Regions from separate parts of the Pseudoalteromonas sp. MIP2626 genome, predicted to be linked through region 1. Evidence: predicted binding sites of a transcription regulator. Region 1 holds the regulator's gene; the other holds the start of a gene.
What was found. The regulator FliA, encoded in region 1, starts transcription of late flagellar genes. The targets are predictions, from matches to a motif close to CTAAAGNTNNNNNNNNNNNNGCCGATA.

Region 1 (4,205 bases):
TGAAGAAGCCGCGCAAGCACGCCCACAAACGCAAGCTGACAGCTTAGGTTTTGATGACCTAGACCGTGATTTTGATGAATTAGACACGCCAGTTGCGCAAACACACACGACTAAAAATACCGAAAGTGAAGCAATGAGCACAATGCGTGAAGAAATGAACGCAATTCGCCAGTTATTAGAGCACCAAGTGTCGGGTTTAATGCAGCAAGATATGGCGCGCCGTGACCCAACGCGCGCATGCATGATTGACCGCTTAGTAGGCATGGGAATCGATAAAGAAGTTGCTGAGCAAATGGCTTGTTTTGTACCTGAAGATGTTCCGCGTCAGCAGGGCTGGAAAGCGCTGTTAACTATGGTTGAAGATCAGATGCAAACCACGAATAACGAAATTTTGCGCCAAGGTGGTGTTTACGCATTAGTTGGCCCAACCGGTGTGGGTAAAACCACTACAGTGGCTAAGCTCGCGGCATTAGGTGCACAAAAATATGGTGCTGATAAAGTAGCGCTAATTACTACCGATACTTACAGAATTGGTGCTTACGAGCAGCTTGCAACATATGGCCGTATTATAGGCTGTGGGGTTAAACAAGTTAAAGATGCGAACGAACTGGCTGAAGTGTTATATCATTTACGTAACAAGCGCTTAGTACTTATAGATACCGCAGGTATGAGCCAACGTGATTTACGTTTAACTGAGCAGCTAAATACCTTAATGCGTAATCAGCGTGTGGATATTCGTAATTACTTAGTATTAAGTGCCACTGCGCAAATAAATGTGTTACAAGAAACCGTAAGACACTTTAAAAAAGTACAGTTAAGCGGTTGTATTTTCACTAAACTCGACGAATCATTAAGTTTAGGCGAGATAATTAGTATTGCGATTCAAAATCGCCTGCCAATAGGGTATCTTACTAATGGTCAACGAGTACCTGAAGATATTCGAGTTGCAAATGCAGAAAAACTAGTGAAAAAAGCTGAGCAATTATATTTAAAGAGAACAAAAGTACAACATTCACGACACCAATCAGTGGCGTCGAGCACAGTAGAGATGTATGATTAACACAGTATTAGATCAAGCAAGCGGCCTGCGTAAAATGAGCAAAAATAATAATAACGGCGTTAAGGTTATCGCCGTCACTGGCGGTAAAGGTGGCGTTGGAAAAACAAATGTATCGTTAAATACAGCGATCGCTTTAGGTCAGCAAGGCAATAGAGTGTTAGTGCTTGATGCCGATTTGGGTTTAGCCAATTGTGATGTAATGCTTGGACTACGTGTTGAGCGTAATTTATCGCATGTGTTATCTGGCGAATGTGAGCTTGATGAAATACTAGTAGAAGGCCCCGCTGGGATCAAAATAGTACCAGCGACGTCGGGTTCACAAAGTATGGTTGAGTTGTCGCCTGCAGAACATGCTGGGCTTATTCGTGCTTTTAGCGAACTCAATACTGATTTTGATATATTAGTTGTTGATACCGCTGCCGGTATATCGGATATGGTGCTGAGTTTTTCTCGCGCTGCACAAGATGTTTTGGTTGTGGTATGTGACGAGCCAACTTCAATAACCGATGCCTATGCACTGATCAAAGTATTAAGCCGCGAACATGGCGTGTATAAATTTAAAATTGTTGCCAACATGGTGCGTTCATTACGCGAAGGGCAAGAGTTATTTGCAAAGCTATCAAAGGTTACAGACCGATTTTTAGATATATCAATGGAGCTGGTTGCAACCGTTCCTTATGATGAAAATATGCGCAAAGCAACACGTCGTCAAAAAGTAATTGTTGAACTGTTTCCTAGTTCTCCAGCTGCACTTGCCTTTAAAACATTAGCAACAAGAATAACAAAGTGGCCAATACCGAACCAGCCTTCGGGTCATTTAGAATTTTTCATTGAGAAACTCGTTAACGGCTAACTATGACTACATTGGTGAATAGAGCTATGGGATATGAATCAACACAAAATTTAAATATGATTGTTGAAAAGCATGCTTCATTAGTAAAAAAAGTAGCATGTCATTTAATTGCTCGTTTACCCCCTAGTGTACAACTCGATGATTTAATTCAATCAGGAATGATAGGATTAATAGAGGCGTCAAAAAACTTTGATGCCACTAAAGGCGCTAGTTTTGAAACCTTTGCGGGTATTCGTATTCGGGGCGCTATGCTTGATGAAATGCGCCGTGGAGACTGGGCTCCTCGCTCAGTACATCGTAAAAGCCGCCAGGTTATAGAAGCTATTTCAGCATTAGAAAGCAGCCTGAATCGTGAACCTACAGACAGTGAAGTTGCCCAAAAGCTTGAAATTACACTAGAGCAATATCATCATATTTTAACCGATGTTAATTCCAGTAAAATCTTGGGAATAGAAGATTTAGGTATTGATGAGGATGTTATAACACCTGTTGGGCACGATTTAGCACTAGACAAACCCTTTAATAATGTTAAAAATGAAAGGTTTAATGAATCTTTATTAAGTGCAATTAAATCCCTACCAGAGCGAGATGCAATGGTGCTTTCGTTGTACTATAACGATGAAATGAATTTAAAAGAAATTGGACAGATACTCGATGTAAGTGAGTCGCGTGTAAGTCAGATACATGGTCAGGCGATGATTAAGCTAAAAGCAAAAATCAATGACTGGATAAATTAGAAGTAAGTAAATACAGGTTTAGGCCTCACTGGAGGATGTTTTGGATAAAAACATAAAAATTCTTGTTGTTGATGACTTTTCAACGATGAGACGTATTATTAAAAACCTATTGCGTGATTTAGGGTTTACCAATGTTTTAGAAGCAGATGATGGCTCAACTGCTTTACCTATGTTGCAAAATCAATCATTTGACTTTGTAGTAACAGATTGGAATATGCCGGGCATGCAAGGTATTGACTTGTTAAGAGCAATACGCGCAGATGACAAATTAAAGCATCTTCCGGTTTTAATGGTTACTGCAGAAGCTAAGAAAGAGCAAATTATTGCAGCAGCCCAAGCAGGTGTTAATGGTTATATTGTTAAGCCATTTACTGCGGGTACATTAAAAACTAAATTAGAAAAAGTGTTCGAACGCTTAGGTTAATAAGGGGAGAGGCTTATGTCAGCACCTGCTGCGCCTCAGATTACTTTAGAGCAAGCACGTCAGCTGGTCACTTTTTTAGAAAACGGTGAGCAACATAAAGCTGATCAGTTAATTTTAGAAACTGCCTCTCAAGAACAATCATATTTGTTTGCAGAAGTAGGTAAATTAACGCGCCAGTTGCACGAGTCTTTAAAGGGTTTTGAGCTTGACACCCGCATAACAGATTTAACCACTGATGCCATTCCGGATGCTAAAAAGCGACTTAACTATGTCATAGAAATGACAGAAAACGCCGCCAACAAAACCATGGATGCGGTTGAAGCGAGCCTGCCTTTAGCCCAGCAATTAGCTGATGATATTTCGCATATCAAGCCAACCTGGGATCGGTTAATGAGCCGCGATCTTGAACTTGGTGAATTTAAAACATTGTGTCATAGCATTGATAAATTTATGAACAGCTCGCATCTTAAAACCGATGAGTTGCAAGTATTAATGACTAATGTGTTAATGGCTCAAGATTATCAGGATTTAACCGGACAAGTAATTCGCCGTGTTATTGAGCTGGTACGCGAAGTTGAAGAAAGTTTAATTCATCTGTTAACTGCGTTTGCAGCACAAGATGAAAACGATAACCAAGAGCAACAAAAAACAGAAAACTCGATTGCCGCACAAGCATTAGCAGGCCCAGAAGGCCCTATTATTGATAAAGAATCGCGTGATGATGTTGTATCTGATCAAGACGAAGTTGATGATCTTTTATCAAGTTTGGGCTTCTAATAGGAGAGTAACTGCATGAGCTTTGAAGTCGATGAAGATATATTACAAGATTTTTTAGTTGAAGCTGGAGAAATCCTTGAGCTTTTATCTGAACAATTAGTTGAACTGGAAAATAACCCAGAAGATACTGAATTATTGAACGCTATTTTTAGAGGCTTTCACACTGTTAAAGGTGGCGCGGGCTTTTTAGCGATGTCAGAGCTGGTAGATGCCTGCCATGGCGCAGAAAACGTGTTTGACTTACTGCGCCAAAAAGTGCGAACAGTTAACTCTGAGCTAATGGATGTTATACTTCAAGCACTTGATACTATTAACGAAATGTTTGCTACGATAAAAAATCGTGAGCAACCAGAG
Region 2 (4,205 bases), on a different contig from region 1:
TATTTGAAGAGCAAGGCAAAGTGTTCAACGTTCGCTTATTAAAGGACAAAAATACAGGTAAGCGTCGTGGCTTTGGTTTTGTTGAAATGGCGCAAGCTGATGCCGACAATGCAATAGCGCAGTTAAACGATAGCGAGTTCCAACAACGTACCTTAAAGGTACGTGAAGCAAAACAAAAACAAGAAGATGATTCTAACGCTCTTCGTTCTGAGCCGGATCAATCAGTGTAACTAGCTTTACAGCTAACTTACTACTCACACTAGCCGTTGAATAATATTGCAGCGGCTTTTTTGTATCTGCAATATTGTTATTCGTTAAATTAAGCTGGCTAATTAAGTAATGAACTCGCTTAGCAATCGCTGCACCTGAATCAAGTAGCTGCACTTTCCTATTAAAGTACTGACTAATCGGCTCTGCCAAAATAGGAAAATGCGTACAGCCTAATACTAATACATCTATAGACTGATCTATGTTTAAACGATCGAGTTCTTGGTGCAGTTTAGTTGTATCTAAACTTTGTTCGAAAAACAGACGCTCGGCTAAAGTAACTAGTTCAACGCTACTATATAAGCTAACTGCTATATTGTTGGTATGTTCTTGTATGAGTGTGCGCGTATAGGGACTTGATATAGTTGCTGGAGTTGCCAGTAGGCCGATATGTTTAGATTGTGTAAGTTGCGCAGCAGGTTTTATCGCCGGTACCACCCCCACTATAGGAATAGTAGTAATTTGGCGCACTGCCCCAAGCGCAGAAGTAGAGGCGGTGTTACATGCAATGACAATTAAATCTACATTAAGCGCTTGCTGGTTAATAAAGTGAATGAGTGCGCATAAGCGATTAATAATCGTTTGCTGTGACTGAGCGCCGTATGGCAATAGTGCATTATCCATAAAATAGCTGTATTGCGCATCTGGAATACTTTGCTGAATATGTTCAAGTACCGTAGTACCACCAATACCTGAATCAAAAACCATTATGTGCGCTGACAAACTACTGTCCTTATTCTAAGTTAAGAACGGCAGTTTGCCATGTGATTTTTATAAAAGAAAGTAGTTTAGTGGTACAACTATTGTTGATTGGCTAGCTCGTCCGTTGCTGCATTTAATTGATTAAGGTTTTCGAACATAGCTTTGGTGTAATCTACCAATTTATCTATTTCTGCTTGATCTTGATTTAACCACTGCACAATACCCGATAACTGGTTTTGTATGCCCAGCTCTGTGGCTTTATTAAACACAGCTTTTAAGTCGTCGTTAAACGGCGCTAATTTATCAGCTACTGCTTTTTCAGGAACTGGCTTGTACTCTTCGTAACCTTTAACTGTAGCGACTGTTTTGGTTTGTCGTAAATCCATTGAAAAAGCCACCAGCTGTTCGTTGCCTAAGCTTAGTGCTTGCGCCTCTTCAAATGCTTTATCTAAGTCACCACTGAAAAAGGTGCTACTTACACTTTGTAAGTCAGCCATTAGCTCATTAATCGCCTTTTGTTCATTCTCATTTAAATCGCCATTAACCGACATAGAAAATGACAACTCACGAGACTGCGACGACTCACTTACAAAAGATTCACTATTCCCATTTTGCTGATAACGACTGGCTGATTGTGACTCATAAGCATCAGCAAAACTAATACTCACTTCGTCTCCTTCGGCGGTAGTAAATTTATATTCTGCTTTGTTACTTAAACTTGCATACTGAGTTTGGCTAACAGAGACACTGGCGGGTTTAGGATTAAATAAATCGTCTTCAAATTTGTCCAGGCCATTAAATATGCCTTCTTTAGATTTATTAATACCCTGTGCGATATCGTCGTTAAACACGCCATTGCCTTTTAATTCATCAACCGCGTCATCAATCCCTATTTGCACACCTTTTCGAGCATCACCTAACATACCTTTGAGTTTTTCATCGTCGGCACCATTGGCTTTTGCTTTACGTACTGCACTGGTAACGAAGTCTAAAACGTTTTTAACGATTTCATCAAAATCAAAAAGCGGTTTATCTTTTTTCGGCTCGCTTATCGGTAAGCCAAGAGCTTGAGCCATTTTGTCACCGAGCACTTTGGCAGCAAGTTCTTTACCGCGCTGCTGATAGTTATCTTGAGGCGACTGTATTGTAGGTTGCTGTAAAGCCCCTTTATTACCGTATTTATTAATATTGTGGTTTGGAACAAAGCCAAAGTTACCGATTTTCATGATCCGACTCCTATCTATGCTTGCCTTACTTATCGGCACTGTAAGTTATTTCTGTAGCTAGATGCTCAAAAAAAAACCAATATATATTTCATCAAAACTAGACAAATACATCTCGCTCCCTACAATAGCGCCGATAAACAGCTCTCAAAGATAAGGTTATAGCGTTAATGGCAGTTATTAAAATAGACACCACACAGTACGATGCGCAGTTAAGCGAAAAAGAACAGCGTATTGCTGCCCAATTTCAACGTTTTGGTGTGGATAAACTTGAGGTATTTAGCTCAGAGCCGATTAACTACCGCCAACGCGCTGAGTTTAGAGTATGGCACGATGGTGACGATCTGTTTCATATAATGTTTGATCAACAAACTAAAGACAAAATTCGCGTTGATAGCTTTGACCCTGCCGCTCCTTTGGTAGGTGAAGTGATGCAAGTAATGATTGATAATTTAAAGTCGTGTGAAATTTTGCGTCGTAAACTATTTCAGATTGATTACTTATCTACGCTAAGCGGTGAGATTTTAGTGAGTCTGTTATATCACAAGCCACTTGATGAGCATTGGCTGAGTGAAATTAACGCGCTTAAAGAAAAGTTAAGCAATAAGTATAAAATTGACTTTATTGGCCGTGCCCGCAAACAAAAAGAAATGCTTGGTGATGACTACGTTACCGAACGCTTAAACGTGAATGGCCAAGAACTAATATATCAGCAGGTAGAAAACAGCTTTACCCAGCCAAATGCCAAAGTAAATATTAAAATGCTAGAGTGGGCGCAAGACTTATGTAAGCCACTTAAAAATGATTTACTTGAACTTTATTGTGGCAACGGTAACTTTTCTATTGCGTTAGCGGGTTCGTTTAATAAAGTGCTGGCAACCGAAATATCAAAGTCGTCGGTACACTCAGCGCAGTACAATATAGCGCAAAACAAAGTTGCCAATTTAGATATTATTCGCATGTCGAGCGAAGAGTTTACTCAAGCCATGAATGGCGAGCGTAGTTTTTCTCGCTTAGAAGGTATAGATTTAAACAGCTACAATTGTCAAACCATTTTAGTTGATCCGCCACGTGCCGGTATGGATACTCTAACGTGTGACTTAGTAGCAAATTACGAAAGTATTATTTATATTTCGTGTAACCCAGAGACACTAGAGCGCGACCTTGATCACTTAACCCGCACCCATGAAGTTAAACGCTTTGCGATTTTTGATCAATTCCCTTATACGCACCATATTGAGTCGGGTGTATTTTTACAAAAAAAGAATATTTAAAATTACCAGCTAAAAATTACCCATAAAAAAAGCTCCTTAGGAGCTTTTTTTATGGGATTAACTTTACTTGCTTGCCAAGTAGTTAATTAATTTAGTGATATCTGCTGGTTCGCTAATACCCGATTCGCGGCCTAGAAGTAGTTTGTACTTACCATTTACGATAAAAGTAGGTACGCCACGCAATGCACCTTTCTCTTTAAAGTAGTCTTGGTCGCGCTTCATTTTTGAGCTTAATGTACGTACCGAAAAGCTTTTAAATAACTTATCGAACTTATCGCCATCAACGCCTTGGGCTACAAACACATCTTTTACGTCGGCTAGCTCATTAAAATTTGCGCGCTTGGTATGAATGTGGCTAAAGATAGCCGCAATAATTTTATCTTTTTGTGGTAACACTTCAGCCGTTGCTAACGCTTGGCTAATCATTTGTTGATGCTCGGTATCGCGTACACCAACAAAATCAACGTGGCTCTTTTTAAACTTTACGCCTTTATCAAGCATTGGTTTAATTTCGGCTACCAGTGGCTCCATGTTATTACATGCAGGACAGTAAAATGAGAAAAACTCTTTCACTTCTGGTTTTTTAGTTGCGCGCTCAGACACAACCTCATAATGCACACCTTCCTCAAAGGTTGCTGCAAAACTTGTTGCAGCAAAAGGTAGTAATACAGCAAGCAAACCTGCTTTAACTAATTTTATCATTATTATATGGCTCCAATATTTTATAGTGCGAGTAAAA

Region 2: HC000_RS15190 (DUF5610 domain-containing protein) is a predicted target of FliA. The motif match lies at 2,226-2,252, and genes of this name have one in related genera.

Annotation. Positions count from the first base shown of each region.
Region 1 covers NZ_JAATTW010000005.1:92,054-96,258, forward strand. Annotated here, with positions in the region: gene flhF (flagellar biosynthesis protein FlhF) at 1-1,060, shown strand, start outside; gene HC000_RS05095 (MinD/ParA family protein) at 1,053-1,913, shown strand; gene HC000_RS05100 (RNA polymerase sigma factor FliA) at 1,940-2,650, shown strand; gene cheY (chemotaxis response regulator CheY) at 2,691-3,074, shown strand; gene HC000_RS05110 (protein phosphatase CheZ) at 3,090-3,851, shown strand; gene HC000_RS05115 (chemotaxis protein CheA) at 3,867-4,205, shown strand, end outside.
Region 2 covers NZ_JAATTW010000049.1:730-4,934, forward strand. Annotated here, with positions in the region: gene HC000_RS15180 (RNA-binding protein) at 1-230, shown strand, start outside; gene murI (glutamate racemase) at 193-990, opposite strand; gene HC000_RS15190 (DUF5610 domain-containing protein) at 1,068-2,195, opposite strand; gene trmA (tRNA (uridine(54)-C5)-methyltransferase TrmA) at 2,363-3,466, shown strand; gene HC000_RS15200 (thiol:disulfide interchange protein DsbA/DsbL) at 3,530-4,168, opposite strand; gene HC000_RS15205 (thiol:disulfide interchange protein DsbA/DsbL) at 4,189-4,205, opposite strand, start outside.